DNA from 3 places in the Arthrobacter sp. B0316-1-20 genome. Region 2 is predicted to be linked to each of the others. Evidence: riboswitches for the same ligand, from Rfam matches in the RefSeq annotation. Region 2 holds a riboswitch; each other region holds the start of a gene.
What was found. A riboswitch is a leader RNA that binds a small molecule or an ion and turns the genes downstream of it on or off. The one in region 2 is predicted to bind thiamine pyrophosphate.
Positions count from the first base shown of each region.

Region 1: it holds a riboswitch for thiamine pyrophosphate, as region 2 does, so the genes downstream of both, AC5RW2_RS30015 (YkoF family thiamine/hydroxymethylpyrimidine-binding protein) here and AC5RW2_RS12255 (ECF transporter S component) in region 2, are expected to answer to the same signal.
Region 3: it holds a riboswitch for thiamine pyrophosphate, as region 2 does, so the genes downstream of both, AC5RW2_RS10525 (ECF transporter S component) here and AC5RW2_RS12255 (ECF transporter S component) in region 2, are expected to answer to the same signal.

Region 1 is NZ_JBNHHC010000027.1:14,925-21,228, reverse strand. Features, by position in the region: gene AC5RW2_RS30030 (LysE/ArgO family amino acid transporter) at 1-155, opposite strand, end outside; gene AC5RW2_RS30025 (LysR family transcriptional regulator ArgP) at 226-1,125, shown strand; gene scpC (succinyl-CoA:acetate CoA-transferase ScpC) at 1,234-2,745, shown strand; TPP riboswitch at 2,857-2,966, shown strand; gene AC5RW2_RS30015 (YkoF family thiamine/hydroxymethylpyrimidine-binding protein) at 2,997-3,668, shown strand; gene AC5RW2_RS30010 (ECF transporter S component) at 3,691-4,308, shown strand; gene AC5RW2_RS30005 (ABC transporter ATP-binding protein) at 4,298-6,019, shown strand; gene AC5RW2_RS30000 (energy-coupling factor transporter transmembrane component T family protein) at 6,016-6,304, shown strand, end outside.
Region 2 is NZ_JBNHHC010000006.1:185,710-192,013, forward strand. Features, by position in the region: gene AC5RW2_RS12235 (Na+/H+ antiporter subunit E) at 1-405, shown strand, start outside; gene AC5RW2_RS12240 (MrpF/PhaF family protein) at 402-686, shown strand; partial or broken gene mnhG (monovalent cation/H(+) antiporter subunit G) at 676-1,053, shown strand; gene AC5RW2_RS12250 (DUF4235 domain-containing protein) at 1,392-1,652, opposite strand; TPP riboswitch at 1,824-1,956, shown strand; gene AC5RW2_RS12255 (ECF transporter S component) at 2,000-2,620, shown strand; gene AC5RW2_RS12260 (ABC transporter ATP-binding protein) at 2,629-4,146, shown strand; gene AC5RW2_RS12265 (energy-coupling factor transporter transmembrane component T family protein) at 4,143-4,940, shown strand; gene AC5RW2_RS12270 (zinc-dependent alcohol dehydrogenase) at 4,998-6,173, opposite strand.
Region 3 is NZ_JBNHHC010000005.1:209,323-215,626, reverse strand. Features, by position in the region: gene AC5RW2_RS10535 (energy-coupling factor transporter transmembrane component T family protein) at 29-826, opposite strand; gene AC5RW2_RS10530 (ABC transporter ATP-binding protein) at 823-2,340, opposite strand; gene AC5RW2_RS10525 (ECF transporter S component) at 2,349-2,969, opposite strand; TPP riboswitch at 3,014-3,146, opposite strand; gene AC5RW2_RS10520 (DUF4235 domain-containing protein) at 3,316-3,576, shown strand; partial or broken gene mnhG (monovalent cation/H(+) antiporter subunit G) at 3,896-4,264, opposite strand; gene AC5RW2_RS10510 (MrpF/PhaF family protein) at 4,242-4,511, opposite strand; gene AC5RW2_RS10505 (Na+/H+ antiporter subunit E) at 4,523-5,083, opposite strand; gene AC5RW2_RS10500 (Na+/H+ antiporter subunit D) at 5,080-6,304, opposite strand, start outside.

The sequences.
Region 1 (6,304 bases), on a different contig from region 2:
GCGTCGGAGACCGCGCAGATCAGGACGACGACGCCGATGTGCTCGCCCCGGATCCCTTGGCGCAGCACGAAGGCATTCTGCGCCCCGATCGCGATGATGAGGGCCAGCCCGGTCCCGAGGCCCAGCAAAACGGTGGGGGCAATAGCGGTAGTCACAGCAGTCGACGCTATCCGAGCAACAGACACCAGTACAGCTAAAGAATTTTCAGTTACGTAAGCTGAGCTTATGCAGCCGTTTCACTTCGAGCATCTGGCGACCTTCGCCGTCGTCGTCGAGGAAGGCAGCTTTGATGAGGCCTCCCGGACACTGCACGTGACTCCCTCTGCCGTTTCGCAGCGGATCAAGGCCATGGAGCAGGCTGCCGGGCAGGTCCTGCTGCAACGCACGACGCCGGTGCAGCCGACCGCCGCCGGCGATGTGGTCCTCCGGCTGGCGCGGCAGGTTCGGGTCCTGCAGGCCGATGCCCAGCGCGAACTCGGCGGCAGCGTGACCGGGCTGGCCCTGCCGCTGGTGGTCAACGCGGATTCGCTCGCCACGTGGTTCTTGGGTGCGCTGGCCCGGATGCCGCGCGACCGGGGCGTGTTCTTTGAGGTGCACCGTGAAGACGAGCAGCATTCGACCTCGCTGCTACGATCGGGTCGCGTCACCGCGGCGGTGACCGCCACGCCGGAACCGGTCCAGGGCTGTTCCGTGGAAGCCCTCGGCTCGCTCCGCTACCGGGCGGTGGCCAGCACCGACTATCTGGAACACTGGCGGCCCAGCGGGACGCCTGATGACGACCTGGCCTGGCTGGGTGCGGCGCCGGTGCTGGACTTCGACCGCAAGGACGACCTGCAGGAGCGCTTCTACCGGACGGTGACCGGCGCTGGCCTGTCCGCACCCCGCCACTACATGCCGGCATCCGGGGAGTTTGCGGCCGCCGTCCGGCTGGGCATCGGCTGGGCCCTGCTGCCGGAACAGCAGTGCCTGACAGACCTCCGCCGCGGCACGCTGCGCGAGCTGGCCCCGGACCTGCCGGTGGACGTGCCGCTGTACTGGCAGCGCTGGAAAATCAGCTCATCGATCCTCGATGCACTCTCCGCCTACGTGCGGCAGACCGCGGAGGAACAACTGCGCCAGCCGTAGCAGCACCGGACGCAGGACCGCTCCGCGCGGCGCTTCCGCCCGTCACCAAGGCCCGGACATCAGTGTCCGACGCCTAAGGTGGAGGGAAGAATCTGACGAAGGGGCATGATGCAAGACCGCATTCGCAATGCCCGCATGCTCGAGCGCGTAATGTCCGCCGAGCAGGCGGCCGAACTGATCAAACCCGGCATGACGGTGGCTATGAGCGGCTTCACCGGGGCCGGCTACCCCAAAGCCGTGCCGCAGGCGCTGGCCGAGCGGATGGAATCCGCTCATGCGGCCGGCGAGCAGTTTAAGATCCGCGTGCTGACCGGCGCATCAACCGCCCCTGAGCTCGACGGCGCCCTGGCCAAGGTGGACGGGATGGAATTGCGCCTGCCCTACCAGTCCGACCCGGCGCTGCGCGAGCGCATCAACGCCGGCGAACTGGACTACATCGACATCCACCTCAGCCACGTCGCCCAGCACACCTGGTTCGGGTTCTTCGGCGACGTGGACCTCGCCGTCGTCGAAGTGGTCGGCATGCTCGAGGACGGCCGGCTGATCCCGTCGTCCTCGGTCGGCAACAACAAGACCTGGCTGGAGCAGGCAGACAAGGTCATTGTGGAGGTCAACAGCGCGCAGCCCGCCGAACTGGAGGGCATGCACGACGTCTACTACGGCACCGCGCTGCCGCCGAACCGGAAACCAATCCAGCTGCTGCGCCCGGATGACCGGATCGGCGAACCGTATCTTCAGGTGGACCCGGACAAGATCGTGGCGATCGTGCACACGGACGCCCCCGACCGCAACTCCCCGTTCAACCCGCCGGACGAGACCTCGCAGCAAATCGCCGGCCATCTGCTGGACTTCCTGGACCAGGAGGTCCAGCGCGGCCGCCTGACGGACAAGCTGCTGCCGCTGCAGTCCGGCGTCGGCAATATCCCCAACGCGGTGCTGGAAGGCCTGGCCGCCGGCGGTTACCGCGGCCTGACCGCTTACACCGAGGTCATCCAGGACGGCATGCTGAAGCTGATCAAGGACGGCGTGCTGCGGATGGCGTCGGCCACCTCCTTCTCACTCAGCCAGGCCGGGGTGGAGGAGTTCAACGCCAACGTGGACTACTACCGCGAGCGCATCATCCTGCGCACCCAGGAGATCTCCAACCATCCGGAACTGATCCGCCGGCTGGGCTGCATTGCGCTCAACGGCATGATCGAGGCGGACATCTACGGCAACGTGAACTCCACCCACATTGCCGGCACCAAGGTAATGAACGGCATCGGCGGCTCCGGCGACTTCGCCCGGAACGGCTACCTGTCCGTGTTCATGTCGCCGAGCACGGCCAAGGGCGGAAAAATCTCCAGTATCGTGCCGATGGCCAGCCATGTGGACCACACCGAGCACGACACCATGATTGTGGTGACCGAACACGGCCTGGCCGACCTGCGCGGCCTGGCCCCGAAGCAGCGCGCGCGTAAAATCATCGACACCTGCGCGCATCCGGACTACCGGCCGATGCTGCAGGACTATTTCGACCGCGCCTGCCGGGACAGCTTTGCCAAGCACACCCCGCACCTGCTCGGCGAGGCCTTGTCCTGGCACCAGCGCTTTGTGGAGACCGGAAGCATGCGCCCCTAACTCCGGCGCCGCCGGCCCGGCAGTAGCCGGGCCCTGCCGCGACCGCCCGCCGGAGTGTGACGTCGTCGTACTGCGCCCTTTCGCCACCTGGCGAACCTGCCGGTAGGCTGCTGGCTTGTACACGGGAGTCCGGTGAGCCGGGCTGAGAGGAAACTTCTCAAGTTTCGACCGTTGAACCTGATCTGGATCATGCCAGCGCAGGGAGCAACCCTCACACCCGTGCCCTGTCCACACCACAGAAGGGCGCGACCATGCGAACACCTGACGCTGCCGCCACGGCAGCAAACCATCCCTCCCCCGTCAACGCCGGAACAGCTTTCACGGCCACGCCACGCGAATTCGGCGTGGGGGCCAGACTGACCTTGGCGGTGATGGCCGATGACTACGTCGACGTCATCCTGGCGGCGCTGCGGCAGGCCGACGCCACCGGGCTCGAGGTACAGACCGGGAAAGTCAGCACCTACGTCTCCGGCGCCGAACAGGACGTGCTGCGCTATCTGAGCCAGGTGATTGCCGCGGCCGGCCGCAGCGGAGCTCACGTGACGGCCGCGGTCCACCTCTCCCGGGGCTGCCCGGGCGGCGTCAGCTGCGAGATACCCGAGGGCGGCGCGGCGCTGTACTCGGAGATCCCGCAACTGGAAGCCACCGGCATCCAGGCGGCGGCAGACTGGGCGATCTACCCGCTCGCCGACGGCGGAACCGGCACTGCCGGAGCGGATCACATGCGCGACATCTACACCGCCATCGACTACGCCAAGTCCACCGGCGTGACCGTCACCGAAGACCACTACGTCACCCGGCTGGACGGAGACGTCGCCCAGGTCCTGCAGACCATCGCCGCGGGGTGGATCCTGATCGGGCGGTACGTCCAGCACGTGGTCACGCACGCCACCCTGTCCATCAACAGCCCCAGTGCGTCCTGACGCCGGCTCGGAAGGAACCCCCATGTCAACATCATCTGGTCCTGCCCGCACGCGGTCTTCCTGGAGCATGAAGGACCTGGTCCTGCTGGTCGTCCTCGGCGTCGTCTTCGGCTTCCTCTACTGGGTCTTCGTCCAGGCTTGGACTGCCCTCTCGCTCCTGATGGGGCCCGCCGGAGACCTCTCGCAGCACTTTCTGGCCGGCAGCTGGCTGCTGGTCGCGCCGATCGCCATTGCCATCGTCCAGCGCCCCTTTGCCGGCGTCATCGCCGAGGTCCTCGCCTCGGTGATCGAGGTCGTGTTCCTGGGCTCGGCGGTGGGCCCGATGCTGTTCATCGCGGCGGCCATCCAAGGCATCGGCAGCGAAATCCCGTTCGCGGCCACCCGCTACCGGTCCTACGGCTGGGCCACGTATGCCTTGTCCGGCCTGCTCGGTGCCGGCCTGGTCTTCTTCTATTCGGCGTTCCGCTCCGGCTGGTACGGCCAGGACCTGTTTTTCACCCGCCTGGTCATCCACCTGATTTCCGGGGTGGTTCTCGGCGGCCTGCTGGCAAAGCTGATCGTCGACGCCTTGACGAGGACGGGCGTCGTGGACAACTTCGCGATCGGGCGCACGCGTCTGGGCAAGGCCAATGCCCGCTGAACCTGCCCTGCTGCTCGACGACGTCTGCGTTGAGTTTCCCCGGCGGGAGTCCGCTGTGCTGCGCGGCGTCAGGCTGCGGCTGGAGCCTGGCGAGCACCTGATCGTGTTCGGGGCCTCGGGGTCCGGAAAGTCCACGCTGCTGCAGGCGATCACGGGGGTGGTTCCGCATACGGTGCTGTCCACGCTCACGGGCAGCGTGTCCGTGAGCGGGACGGCCACCACCGATGCATCCGTAGTCGAACTCTCGCGCCGTGTCGGCGTCCTCGCCCAGGACCCCTCCTCCAGCGTCTGCCTGCCGGACGTGGAACAGGAACTGGCCCTTCCGCTGGAGAACCGCGCCGTGCCCCCGGGACAGATATCGGCACGCATCGACCGCGCCCTCGCGGCGGTCGGTGCGGCCGGTCTGCGGCAGCGGCAGACGGGCCGGCTTTCCGGCGGAGAGAGCCAGCGCGTGGCGCTGGCAGCCAGCCTGATCGCCGAACCGGCGATCCTGCTGCTCGATGAGCCGACCTCCATGCTCGACCCGGCCGGCCTCACCGCCGTACGCCAGGCTATTGACGCTGCCGCAGCCTCCTATGGTCCGGCTGTGGTGCTGGTCGAACACCGGCTCGACGACTACGCCGGCCGGGCGGGAATTGCCGGGCTGCCGGGCCGGGCCCTCGTGCTCGGCGACGAAGGCCAGGTCCTGGCCGACGGCGCCACCGCGGCGGTGCTGGCCGGCAGCGCCGGCCGGCTCAATGCCCGCGGATGCTGGTTGCCGCTGGAAACGGAACTGCTGGCAGTCACCGGGCAGCCCGGCGGCTTGGATTCGCCCGACGTCTGCTCCGCGCTCCGCGCTCTGGCGCTACCCGACGACGACGGCGGCGCACCGGACGCGCCCGGTGCCGGCGACACGGTCCTCACCGCGGAGAATGTCTCCGTCTCACGCGGCGCCGGACGGAAGAAGCGCCGGCCCCGGCGCGCGGCCGGGGCGGAACCTGTCATCCTCAGAAACGTGGACGTCGAGCTCAGGCGCGGTGAGATCACTGCCCTGCTGGGAGCCAACGGAACGGGCAAAACGTCGTTGCTGCTCACCCTCGCAGGGCTCCTCCCGCCCGCCGAAGGAACGGTGCTCGGCGCCCGCCCCGGCATGGTGTTCCAGAACCCCGAACACCAGTTCGTGGCGCATACCGTTGCGGAGGAAGTCCGGCACGGACTACCCGATGCTCCGCCGGACTTCTTCAATCGGTTGTTGGAACAGCACCGGCTCACGCATTTGGCCGACCAGAGCCCCTTCCGGTTGTCCGGCGGCGAAAAGCGCCGCCTGAGCGTCGCCGCCATGCTGGCCCACGAACGGCCGTCCTTACTGGCGGACGAGCCGACGTTCGGCCTGGACCGAAGGGACACGATTGCCACCGCCAGCGCGTTCAAGCAGGCGGCGGCCGGCGGCAGCGCCATTCTCTTCTCCAGCCACGACCTGCGCACCGTTGCCTCGCTGGCCGACCGCGCCGTCGTTGTCGCCGAGCACACCGTGATTGCCGACGGCGCCGTCTTCGACGTCCTGCGTGATCCGGATGTCCTGGCGCGAGCCGGCCTCAGGCTACCGCCGCTGCTCGACTGGCTGCTCACCGAGTTCGATTCGGACCGCGAAATCCGCCGCGTCCTCGGCCGGCTGGATGCGGCAGTATCCGGCGGGGCTTCCGTGCAGCGCCTGGCCGGGAGCCGTGCATGACCGCCATATCCGCCGGAACACCGGGGTCCTTTGCCTCCGGCAGTGTCATGGCCCGGCGCAATCCCACGGTCAAGCTCGCGCTGTTGTTTGTCGTGTCGCTGGCGATGGTCTTCATTTTTGATCCGGTCACCCCGGCCGTGCTCTACGTCGTGGCCCTGGCCGCCGTCGTTGCTTCCACCCGCCTGCCCCTCAGAACGGTGGCACTGGGCCACGTTCCCTTCCTCGCCTTCGGTCTGGGCATCTTGATGGTCAACGCGCTCAGCCGCCCGGGTCACATCCTGTGGG
Region 2 (6,304 bases):
GTCGAACTCAGCGGGCGCTTCAATCCGCTGGCCGCGGGAATTTTCGCCGCCACGTTCGTCTGGCAGGTCGCGGTCGCAAGCGTCGAAGTCCTGTGGCTGGCCCTGACCCGCGGCCCGACGCTGCGCAACGCGGTGGTGGCGGTCCGGCTGCGAAGCCACTCGGATCTGCTGGTGACTGCCACCGGGCATGCCATTTCGCTGATCCCCGGCAGCTTTGTGGTGGACGTGGACCGCTCGACGTCCACGCTTTACCTGCACGTGATCGACGTTGACACCGAGGAGGCCGCCGAGCGTTTTCGCGCCCAAGTGCGGCGGATCGAGGCCGGCCTGATCCGGACGATGGGCACGAAGGAAGAACTGGCGATGGTCAAGGCCGAAGGTACCGGCAGGGGAGGTGCAGTGTGAACGGGGACGTCATTCCGGTCGCGCAAATCGTCGTGAGCGCAGTGCTGGCCGGGGCCGCTGTACTGTCGCTGATCCGGCTGGCCCGCGGGCCGTCGCTGCTGGACCGGCTGCTGGCCATAGACGTGCTGCTGGCGATCGTCTGCGCCGGACTCATCGTGGACATGGCCGCCGGCGGCCACATGAACAACCTGACGCTGGTCGTCGTCATCAGCGTTGTCGGCTTCATCGGCTCGGTCGCCGTGGCTCGTTTCGTGACGGACGGGCGGCCCCGTGAACACTGACTTGATACTCGACATCGCGACCGCCGTCTGCCTGATCGCCGGCGCGGGGATGTCCCTGGCCGCGGCCATCGGCCTGCTGCGGTTTCCCGACCTGCTCTCGCGGATGCATGCGGCCACGAAGCCCCAGGTCTTCGGCCTGCTGCTGCTGCTGACTGGACTGGGATTGCAGCTGCGCAACTGGGTGGCGGTGCCCGTGCTCCTCATAGCCTGGCTGTTCCAGTTGCTGACCGTGCCGGTTTCCGCCCACATGGTAGGCCGGGCCGGCTACCGCACCAAACACCTGCGCAAGGAAATCCTCAGCGTGGACGACCTCGACGCGGTGGTGGAGGCGGCGGCACGGGAAGACGCCGCGGCGTCCTCAGATGACGCACCGCTTGCCGGTCCCGGTGCCGCCGCCGACGGCGGCAGCCGTGCTGTGGCCGGCGGGCAGGACGCCGGGAAGCCGGGGGAACGGCGTAGCGCTGGGGCGGCGGCCGTTCCCGGGCGGACCGAGCGGGGCGGCGCCGGGCCCGCGGGCACTCCATAACCTGCGGACCAAGGGGGAGGTAACGCCGACCAAGGGGGAGGTAACGCGCCGACCAAGGGGGGGCGGTAACCTGCCGACCAACGGGGCGCGTGCCTTGGGCGGGTGCCGACGGCCGGTAACAGAACGCGATGGGGGACGGGCCCGCGGCCCGTCCCCCATCGGAATCCTCGAGGGACCGCTTAGACCATTTCCCGCGTCTTGTCGTAGCGGATGACCGCCTTGGCGGTGGCGCGCTTGGTCAGCACCTGGATCACGCGCGCCACGGTGCCGGACACCACGGCGAAGGCTACCGCCGCCCGCAGGCTGTTCTCCAGGTCATCGTCGCTCTTCGGCGCATCTTTTCCGGTGACCATCTTCCAAACAAGCCCCAGCAACTGGCTGGCTGCCAGGCCCGCGCCGATACTCACCAGTGTGCCCAAGAGCCTCAACACAACGCTCATGCCCGCTCCCTTCCGGGGCCGCAGCCCCGTCTCAACTGCTGTTCCGGTTCCCAGCCTACTGCCCGGCACCCGCCCGGGCCGTGTGCCGTCGTGCATTTTCCCCGGGTCTGCGCCCCGAATGCCGCGCCGCCGCGGGCGAGTGTAGACTGGTGCGTGCTGCCAGACAGCATCTAGTGACGACAGGGGAGCGTCCGACCGGCCGGTGCACACCGAGACCGGGAGGGACGCTGAGAGTGCGGATAGACCGCAGACCCTCGAACCTGCTCCGGTTAGTACCGGCGAAGGGAGTCGAGTTCTCGGGGCGCGCCGCGTGGCCGCCCTCCCCTCCTGCAACCAGGAGGATTCCAATGAGTACCGTTTCGAATGCACCCGCCACACCCACCCCTGCCCGGAAGCAGCGTTACGGCTGGCGGGTAGTGGACATCGTCGTGGCCTCGGTGGTCGCCGTGGCCGTCGGCGTCATCTTCTGGGCCTGGTCGGCGGGCTGGCCGTTGATTGAGGGCCTGACCATAGCCTTCCCGCCTTCCGCCGGGCTGTACACCGGCGGCTGGCTGATGGCGGGCGTGCTGGGCGGGCTGATCATCCGCAAGCCCGGCGCCGCCATCTACTGCGAGATGCTGGCCGCGGTTGTCTCCGCGCTGCTGGGCACGAGCTTCGGCATGACCGTCCTGGTCTCCGGCCTGATCCAGGGCCTGGGTGCCGAGGTCGTCTTCCTGCTCTTCCTGTACCGCAGGTTCAACCTTGGCGTGGCGCTGCTGGCCGGCCTGGGCGCAGGCCTGGCGCTGTCCATCAGCGAGAACATCCTCTACAACATGCTCTGGGCCGCCGAGTGGCAGCTGGCGTACGTGGGCTTCGCGGCCGTGTCCGGCGTCGTGATTGCCGGGCTGCTGCCGTGGCTGGCGGTCAGGGGCCTGGCGAAGACGGGTGCGCTGTCCTCCTTCGCCGCGGGACGCACGGCAGACGCCTGAGCCGTTTGATGGGAGCGCAGAGTACGACGGCGGCGCCCGGCCCGGTGCCGGTTCTCGCCGAGGGGTGGGGCTGGCGGCATGCCGGCCGCAAGGATCCGGCGGTGCGCGCGGCCAGTTTCAGCATCGCCCCGGGCGAACGGGTACTGCTGCTGGGCGCCTCCGGGGCCGGCAAGTCCACGCTGCTGCACGCCATGGCCGGCGTTCTCGGCGACGAGGGCGAAGGCGAGGAGACGGGCCGGTTGAGCGTGGCGGGGGTGCGCCCCTCCGAGGCCCGCGGCCGGGCCGGCCTCGTGCTGCAGGATCCGGAGAGCCAGCTGGTGCTGGCCCGGGTGGGCGACGAGGTGGCCTTCGGGGCGGAGAACCTGTCGCTGCCGCGCGGGCAGATCTGGGACCGGGTCCGTGAATCCCTGGCCGATGTCGGCCTGGCCGTGCCGCTGGAACATCCCACGTCGGCGCTCTCCGGGGGCCAAAAACAGCGGCTGGCGCTGGCTTCCGTCCTGGCCATGCGGCCGGGGCTGCTGCTGTTGGATGAGCCGACCGCAAACCTGGATCCCGCCGGGGTGCGGGAAGTACGGGACGCCGTGGCCCGGGTGCTGGACCGCACCGGCGCCACCCTGGTGGTGGTCGAGCACCGGGTGGCGGTCTGGGCGGACGTCGTGGACCGCGTGATCGTGCTCGCGGCCGGCGGCGGCGTGCTGGCCGACGGGCCGCCGGGCAAGGTGCTCGCCGAAGGCGCCGCCCGCGACCGGCTGATCGAGGCAGGCGTCTGGGTTCCCGGTCATACCCCGCGGCTGGAGCTGCCCGCGGCGCCGGCCCCGGGCGGGCCGTTGCTGCGGGCGGCGGCACTGGACGTGTCGCGGAACCGGAAAGCCGCGCCGGTGCTGCGCGGGGTGGACCTGGACCTGTTGGCCGGGCAGGCACTCAGCGTCACCGGCGCGAACGGTGCCGGCAAATCCACCCTGGCCCTCACCCTCGCCGGCCTGCTGGCACCCGCGGGAGGGGATCTCTCGGCGACACCGGCCTTGCAACGCGGTGCCGGCCTGTCACCGGCGAAGTGGAAGTCCGCGCAGCTGGTGACCCGGATTGGCAGCGTCTTCCAGGAACCTGAACACCAGTTCCTCACCGGCACGGTGGTCGACGAACTGGAATTCGGTCCCCGCCGCGTGGCCAAACTGCCCGAGGCGACCGTCCGGCAGCGCGTGGACACGATCGCCGAGCGGCTCCGGCTGACCCGCCTGCTGCAGGCCAACCCGTTCACCCTCTCCGGCGGCGAGAAACGCAGGCTGTCGGTAGCCACCATGCTGGCCACCGGCCCGGACATCCTGATGCTGGACGAGCCGACCTTCGGACAGGACGCCAACACCTGGGCCGAACTGGTCACGCTGCTGGCCGAGCTGGTGGCCGAGGGCCGGAGCGTGGTCTCGGTGACGCACGACGACGACTTCACCGCCGCGCTCGGCGGCGCCGTCATCCGGGTGGCGGACGGCGGCGTTCGCCCGGCCCAGCCGCTTGGGAGGGCAGCATGAGCATGGACCTGATGAACCCACGGCTGGCCGCCTCCCCGTTCAGCCGCGCCAACCCGGTGTCGAAGCTGGCCGCCGCCGCCCTGGTCACCGTGGTGGTCATGCTCAGTGTGGACTGGGTCAGCGCCTCCGTGGTGCTGGCCGCCGAACTGTTGCTGATGCCCGTGCTGGGTGTCAGCCCATGGCTGCTGCTGAAGCGCGGCTGGCCGCTGCTGGCGGCGGCTGCCGTCGGGGCCTGGGCAACGGCCTTGCTGGCCGAGAAGACCGGGGCCGTGCTGTTCCGGTTCGGTCCGCTGATCTTCACCGAGGACTCGGTGGCCGGCGGCGTTGCCATCGGCCTGCGGTCGCTCGCCGTTGCGCTGCCGGGCATTTTCCTGCTCCTGACGACCGACCCGACGGACCTGGCGGACGCCTTGGCGCAGAAGCTGAAGCTTCCCCACCGGTTCGTGCTGGGAGCGCTGGCCGCCATGCGGTTGGTGGGGCTGCTGGTGGAGGAATGGCGCACCCTCGGTCTGGCGCGCCGCGCCCGCGGTGTCGGGGCGGAGAACCGGCCGCTGGCCAAGGCGGGCGCGTTCGCGGGCCAGGCGTTCGGCCTGATCGTGCAGGCCATCCGCCGGGCCACCCGGCTGGCCGTCGCGATGGAGGCCCGCGGCTTCGGCGCCGGGCCCCGGACCTGGGCGCGCGAATCCACCTACAGCATGGTGGATGTGTGGGTGTTGCTGGGCGGCGCGGTCGTCGCCGGCGCGGCCGCCGCCGCCGCCGTGGCCGCCGGGACCTGGAACTTCATCTTCGTGTGAACCGGACCCCGGCGATCGACGATCCATGAGAGCCGGGGTCCGCCGATCCATACAGGGCTAAGGCTTGAGCACCACCTTGATGCAGCCGTCCTCCTTCTTCTGGAACTTCTCGTACATCTCCGGCGCCTGCTCCAACGGAACCTGGTGGGTCGCCAGGTCGAGCACGCCCAGCGGGTCCGACGGGTGGTCGACCAGCGGCAGCAGATCGTCGATCCACCGCTTCACGTTGCACTGGCCCATCCGCAACTGGAGTTGCTTGTCGAACATGGTCAGCATCGGCAGGGGGTCCTTCATCCCGCCGTACACGCCGCTGATCGAGATCGTGCCGCCGCGCCGGACGGCGTCGATGGCGGTGTAGAGCGCGTCGAGCCTGTCCACCCCTGCCGCCTCCATCGCCTTGCGGCCCAGCGACGACGGCAGCAGCCCCACCGCCTGGTGGACCGCGCCGGCCACGGGCGAGCCGTGCGCCTCCATGCCCACGGCGTCCACCACCGAGTCAGGCCCGCGGCCGTCCGTGCGCTCCCGCAGCTCGTCCGCGACGTCGCCGTGCAGGTCCAGCGTCTCGATGCCGTGGCGCTCTGCCATTGCCCGCCGCTCCGCCACGGGGTCTACCGCGAGCACCCGGTAGCCGAGGTGCCGGCCGATCCGGGCGGACATCTGGCCGATGGGACCAAGGCCGAGCACGGCCAGGGAGCCGCCCTCCGGTGGAGCCGCGTACTGCACGGCCTGCCACGCGGTGGGCACCACATCGGAGAGGTACAGGTAGCGCTCGTCCTCACCGGCGTGGGGCACCTTGATGGGTCCGTAGTCCGCGTGCGGCACCCGCAGGTACTCGGCCTGTCCGCCGGGCACCGAGCCGTAAAGCCGCGAGTAGCCCAGGAACTGGGCATTGTTGTTGTACTCGCGGACCTGGGTGGTCTCGCACTGGGACTGCAGGCCCTGCCGGCACATGAAGCAGTGGCCGCAGGAGACGTTGAACGGGATGACCACCCGGTCCCCGGCCTTGATGTGCGTGACGGCCGAGCCGACCTCCTCCACGATCCCCATGGGCTCATGTCCGATGATGTCGCCCTTGTCCATGAACGGAGTGAGCACCTCGTAGAGGTGCAGGTCGGAGCCGCAGATGCCGGTCGAGGTGATCCTCACGATCGCGTCCGTGGGCTCCTGGATCCGCGGATCCGGGACCTCCTCCACGCTGACCGAGCGCTTCCCTTGCCACGTCAGAGCCTTCATTGTCCTCCTTCTCAGGGCTGCCGCCCGGACGGAACGACAGCATGCTGATCTTTCGGTCCAATCGACCCTAACACTGCACTAACGCGGTGGTCGAAGCGGGTATCGATCCCGGAAGGCGTCCAGGCCGAGGG
Region 3 (6,304 bases), on a different contig from region 2:
GCGGGGCCCGAAGCCCGGGGCGCCAGGCTCAGATGAAGATGAAGTTCCAGGTGCCGGCGGCTACTGCCGCCGCGGCCGCTGCGCCAGCGATCAGTACGCCGCCCAGCAGCACCCAAACGTCCACCGTGCTGTAGCTGGACTCACGCGCCCAGGTCCGCTGACCCGCGCCGAATCCGCGCGCTTCCATGGCAACCGCCAGCCGCGTGGCCCGTCGGATGGCCTGCACAATCAGCCCGAACGCCTGGCCCAGGAACGCACCGGCCTTGGCCAGCGGCCGGTTCTCCGCCCCGACCCCTCGGGCGCGGCGGGCCAGACCCAGAGTGTGCCATTCCTCCACCAACAGCCCGACCAACCGCATGGCGGCCAGCGCCCCCAAAACGAACCGGTGCGGCAGCTTGAGCTTCTGCGCCAGCGCGTCGGCCAGGTCGGTCGGGTCGGTGGTCAACAGCAGGAAAATGCCCGGCAGGGCGACGGCGAGCGAACGCAGGCCAATGGCGACTCCGCCAGCCACCGAGTCTTCGGTGAACACCACCGGCCCGAGCTGGAACAGCACGGCTCCGGTCTTCTCCGCCAACAATGCGGTGGCCCAGGCCCCGGTCGCCGCCGCCGCCAGCAAGGGCCAGCCGCGCTTGAACAGCAGCCACGGGTTCACCCCCAGCACGGGCATCAGCAGCAGCTCGGCCGCCAGCACCACCGACGCGCTGACCCAGTCCACGCTGAGCATGACCACCACGGTGATGACGGCGGCAGCAGCCAGCTTGGACACCGGGTTGGCTCGGCTGAACGGCGACGCGGTCAGCCGAGGAGTCATCAGGTCCGCGCTCATGCTGCCCTCCGAAGCGTCTGCGCCGGTTGGACTGCGCCGCCGTCCACGCGCACAGCCGTACCGCCAAGCGCCGCGGTGAAGTCGGCGTCGTGCGTCACGGACACCACGCTCTTGCCGGCGGCCACCAACTCGGCCAGCAGCGTGACCAGTTCAGCCCAGGTGTTGGCGTCCTGCCCGAAAGTCGGCTCGTCCAGCATCAGGATGTCCGGACTCGTGGCCAGCATGGTGGCCACCGAGAGCCGGCGCTTCTCGCCGCCGGAGAGGGTAAACGGGTTGGCCCGCAGCAGCCGGGTCAGGCGGAGCCGTTCGGCAATGTTGTCCACCAGCTGCCGGACCTCCGCCTCGGGCAGCTTCGCCACCCGCCGCGGACCGAACTCCAGTTCGTCGGCCACCGTGCTGGTCAGGAACTGATGTTCCGGTTCTTGGAACACGCTGCCAATCCGGGCCACCAGCTGGGCGGACTTCCATTTCACCGGGGACTGCGCCGCGCCCCGGTGCAATGCCGGGGTCGCGGACAGCTTCCCCCCGGCGGGCGCCAGCAGGCCGCCCAGCGTGAGAGCCAGCGTCGACTTGCCGGCGCCGTTCGGTCCGGTGATGCTCAGCGCTTGTCCGCTGAGCAGGTCCAAGTCCACGCCCCGCAGCACCGGCCCGGTCTTCCGGCTCCGGGCCGCGTCCAATCGCACCGCCTGCAACAAGGGTCCGCCGGGAACCGGAGCCGCGGGCAGCTGAAGCCGCGGCGTATGTCCGGGAACCCAAACACCCGCCTCCACCAGCCGGGCGCGGGTGGCGCTTTCGGCCAGCACCTTGTCCGGCGGGCCGTCTGCCAACACGCCGCCTCCGGCCGCCAGCACGATCACCCGGTCCACCACGTCCGCCCAGACGGCCACGCGGTGTTCCACCACCACCAAAGTGGCACCGGTCCGGTCCAGCACCCGGGCCACGGCGTCGCGCACTTCGTGCACGCCCTCGGGGTCCAGGTTCGCGGTCGGCTCGTCCAGCAGCAGCAGCCCCGGCCGCATGGCCAGGACCGATGCCAGCGCCAGCCGCTGTTTCTGCCCGCCCGACAGGGCTGCGGTGGGATGGTCCAGCGGCACCTCCAGTCCGACGTCGGCCAGCGATTCGCGGACCCGGTCCCAGATCTGTGCGCGCGGGACGGAGAGGTTCTCCGCCCCGAAGGCTACCTCGTCGCCCACCCGCGCCAGCACCAGCTGGCTTTCCGGGTCCTGCAACACCAGCCCGGCCCGGCCGCGGGCTTCCGAGGGACGCAGCCCGGCCACGGTGAGCCGCCCGGCTTCCTCGCCTTCCCCGTCGTCGCCGAGCACGCCCGCCATCGCGTGCAGCAGCGTGGACTTCCCGGCGCCGGAGGCACCCAGCAACAGCACCCGTTCACCGGGTGCAATGCTGAAGCTGGCCCCGCTGACCGCCGGATCCTTGCGGCCGGCATGCCGCCAGCCCCACCCCTCGGCGAGGACCGGCGCCGGGCCGGACACCGCCGTCGTACTCTGGAGTCGCATGGAACGGCTCAGACGTCTGCCGCGCGGCCCGCCGCGAAGGAGGACAGCACGCCTGTCCTCGCCAGGCCCTTGACTGCCAGCCAAGGCAGCAACCCGGCGATCACCACGCCGGACACCGCGGCGAAGCCCACGTAGGCCAGCTGCCATTCGGGCGCCCAGAGCATGTTGTAGAGGATGTTCTCGCTGATCGACAGCGCCAGGCCGGCGCCGAGTCCGGCCAGCATCGCCACCAGCAGGTTGAATTTCCGGTAGAGGAAGAGCAGGAAGACGACTTCGGCGCCCAGGCCCTGGATCAGGCCGGAAACCAGCACGCTCATGCCGAAGCTGGTGCCCAGCAGGCCGGAGACGATGGCGGCCAGCATCTCGCAGTAGATCGCGGCGCCGGGCTTGCGGATGATCAGCCCGCCCAGCACGCCGGCCATGAGCCATCCGCCGGTGTAGAGGCCCGCGGAGGGCGGGAACGCCACGGTGAGGCCCTCGATCAGCGGCCAAGCCGCGGACCAGGCCCAGAAGATGACGCCGACGGCCACGGCAATCACCGAGGCGACGACGATGTCCACCACCCGCCAGCCATAGCGCGGCGTGCGCGAGGGACTGGGCGTGGTGGGTGCATTCGAAACGGTACTCACTTCAATCCTCCTGGGTGCAGGAGGGGAGGGCGGTCCAAGCGGCGCGCCCCGAGAACTCGACTCCCTTCGCCGGTACTAACCGGAGCAGGTTCGAGGGTCTGCGGTCTCTCCGCACTCTCAGCGTCCCTCCCGTGTCCGGCGTGTGCCGGTCGGTCGGACGCTCCCCTGTCGTTATAGGTGCTGTCTAGCAGCAGCAACCAGTCTACACTCGCCCGGCTGGCGGACCCATTCGGCCACTACCCGCCGGAAAATGCACGACGACGGCGGGATGGGCGGGTGCCGGGCAGTAGGCTGGGAGCGGCAGAGCTGATGACACGGGGACGCGGCGCCCCGGAAAGGAGCAGGCATGACCGTTATATTGAGGCTCTTAGGCACCCTGGTGAGCGTCGGTGCCGGATTGGCAGCCACCCGCATCTTGGGCTTCGTGTGGAAGAAGGTCACCGGCAACGATGCACCCCAGGCCGACGATGACCTGGAGAACAGCCTGCGGTCTGCCGTGATTTTCGCGGTGGTCTCCGGCACGGTGGGCCGGGTGGTCCAGGTACTGCTCAAGCGGGCCACCGCCAAGGCAGTGCGGCACTACGAAAAGACCCCGGAAATCGTCTAGAGCGCATTCGGGAAACGCTGGCGGGGACGGGGCTGCAGCCTCGTCCCCGCCAGCTCTCCTGGACCTGGTGCGGAACCAGACCTTGTGCGGAACCAGACCTTCTGGGGCACTAGGCCTTGTGCGACCCGGTGGAGTCCTGGTCGTTCCGGACTGGACCAGCCGCCGTCGCCGCACTCTGCCTGTCACCGACCCCGGGGTCCGTGCCGCCCGTAGCAGCAGCGCCGTCCGCAGCGTCGGCGGGCTCGGCCGCAGCGGCGTCCACCTCGGCCGCGTCGGTCCCAGCGGCGTCCACCGCTGCGGCGTCGAACTCCACTTCCGGCTCTTCTTCGGCTGCCGCTTCCACCACCGCGTCGAGGTCGTCCACGCTGAGGATTTCCCTCCGCAAGTGTTTGGTGCGGTATCCGGCGCGGCCCACCATGTGTGCCGAGACCGGCACGGTGAGCAGCTGGAACAGCCACGCGATGAGCAACACGGGCACCGCCGCCCAGCTGCCCAGCTGAAGTCCCAAACCCGTCAGCAGCAGCAGCAAGCCGAACACCTGCGGTTTCGTGGCAGCGTGCATCCGCGAAAGCAGGTCCGGGAACCGCAGCAGGCCGATGCCGGCGGCCAAGGACATCACCGAGCCGGTGATCAAGCAGGCGGCAGTGGCAAGGTCGAGGATCAGGTCAGTGTTCACGGGGCCGCCCATCGGTGACGAATCGGGCCACGGCCACGGAACCGATGAAGCCGACCAGGCAGATCACCACGACCAGCGTCAGACTGTTCATGTGGCCGCCGATCGCCATATCCACGATCAGTCCGGCGCAGACAACCGCCAGCAGCACGTCTATGGCCAGCAGCCGGTCCAACAGCGACGGCCCGCGGACCAGGCGGACCAGCGCCAGCACCGCGGCCAGGGCCAGAATGACCATGACGACGATTTGGGCAAGCGACATGATTTCCACGTTTACGCTGCTCCTCTTCTGCCGGCACCTTCAGCTTTGACCAGTTCCAGTTCTTCCTTGGTCCCCATCATCCGGATCAGGCCCGCCTCGATCTTTCGCACCTCGGCCTGAAAGTCTTCGGCGGCTTCCTTGGTGGCCACGTCGATCACGTGTAGGTAGAGCGTGGATGTGGACCGGTCCACATCCACCACGAAGCTTCCTGGGATCAGCGAGATGGCGTGCCCTGTGGCCGTCACCAGCAGGTCCGAGTGGCTTCGCAAGCGCACCGCCACCACGGCGTTGCGCAGCCTCGGTCCGGCCGTCAGGGCCAGCCAGAGCACTTCGAAGCTCGCCACCGCCACCTTCCACACGAAGGTCGCGGCGAAGATCACCGCTGCCAGTGGATTGAAACGCCCGCTCAGTTCGACCGGCGGCAGGTAGAACAGGTTCACGATGAGCAGCGCGATCAGCAAACCGAAGATCAGGTTGCCAGCGCTAAAATCCTGCCACAAAGCGCCCCAGAGGAAGACCAGCCAGGCCAGCAGCGGCAGCTCGACCCAGATGGAGATGCGCGGTTTCCTCATTGGCCACCACCCTGCATGGCGCCGTCGCCCAGGACCGCCTCGATATACGGCGTGCGCTGCAGCATCTCCCGTGCCGCCTGGTCGCTCAGTTCGAAGAGCGGGCCGGCGAATACGGTCAGGGCTAGGCCCATTGCCACCAGCCCGATCGTCGGCCAGACCATCGGCATGGGCAGCAGCTGAACGATGCCGCGCCCGGTGAACCGCCCGTGCGGATGCTCCTCCACGTGCCGGGTGGTCCGTACCGCCGACCCGTCGGGCTTGGTTGCCACCAAGACCGGATCCGGGTGCTCGGCATCTTCCGGACGCCGCCAGAACACGCGGTTCCAGACCCGGGCCAAAGCAAGCAGCGTCAGCAGCGATGTGATCATGCTGCCCGCCACCAGCACCCAGGCGATCGGAGTGCCCAGGTCCACGCCTCCCTGCACCAAGCCGATCTTGCCCAGGAAACCGGAGAACGGCGGGATCCCGGCAAGGTTCATGGCCGGGACAAAGAACAAGATGGCCAGCAACGGAGACAGCTTGGCCAGGCCGCCGAGCCGGTCCATGTTGGTGGTGCCGCCGCGGCGTTCAATCAGGCCGGCCACCAGGAACAGGCTAGTCTGCACGGTGATGTGGTGCGCCACGTAGTAGACCGCGGCCCCCAGGCCCACCACCGAGGACATCGCCAAACCGAACACCATGTAGCCGATGTGGCTCACCAGCGTGAAGGAGAGCATGCGCTTGATGTCGATCTGGGCCACGGCACCCAGGATGCCGACCAGCATGGTCAGCACGGCCACCACCATCAGGAACGTGTTCAGGCGGTCGCCCGGGAACAGCAGCGTCTCGGTGCGGATCAGGGCATAGACGCCGACCTTGGTCAGCAGGCCGGCGAACACCGCGGTAACCGGCGCCGGCGCCGTCGGGTAGGAGTCGGGCAACCAGAAGGACAACGGGAAGACCGCCGCCTTGATCCCGAAGGCCACCAGCAGCATGAGGTGCAGCGTCATCTGCGTCGACGGTTCCAGTTCGCCAAGCTTGATCGCCAGGTCCGCCATGTTGATCGTTCCGGTCGCCGCGTAGATCATCGCGATGGACACTAGGAACAGCATCGAGGAGATAACGCTGACGACGACGTACGTCACCCCTGCGCGGATGCGCGGGCTGGTGCCTCCCAAGGTCATCAGCACGTAGCTGGCCGTGAGCAGCATTTCGAAGCCCACATAGAGGTTGAACAGATCG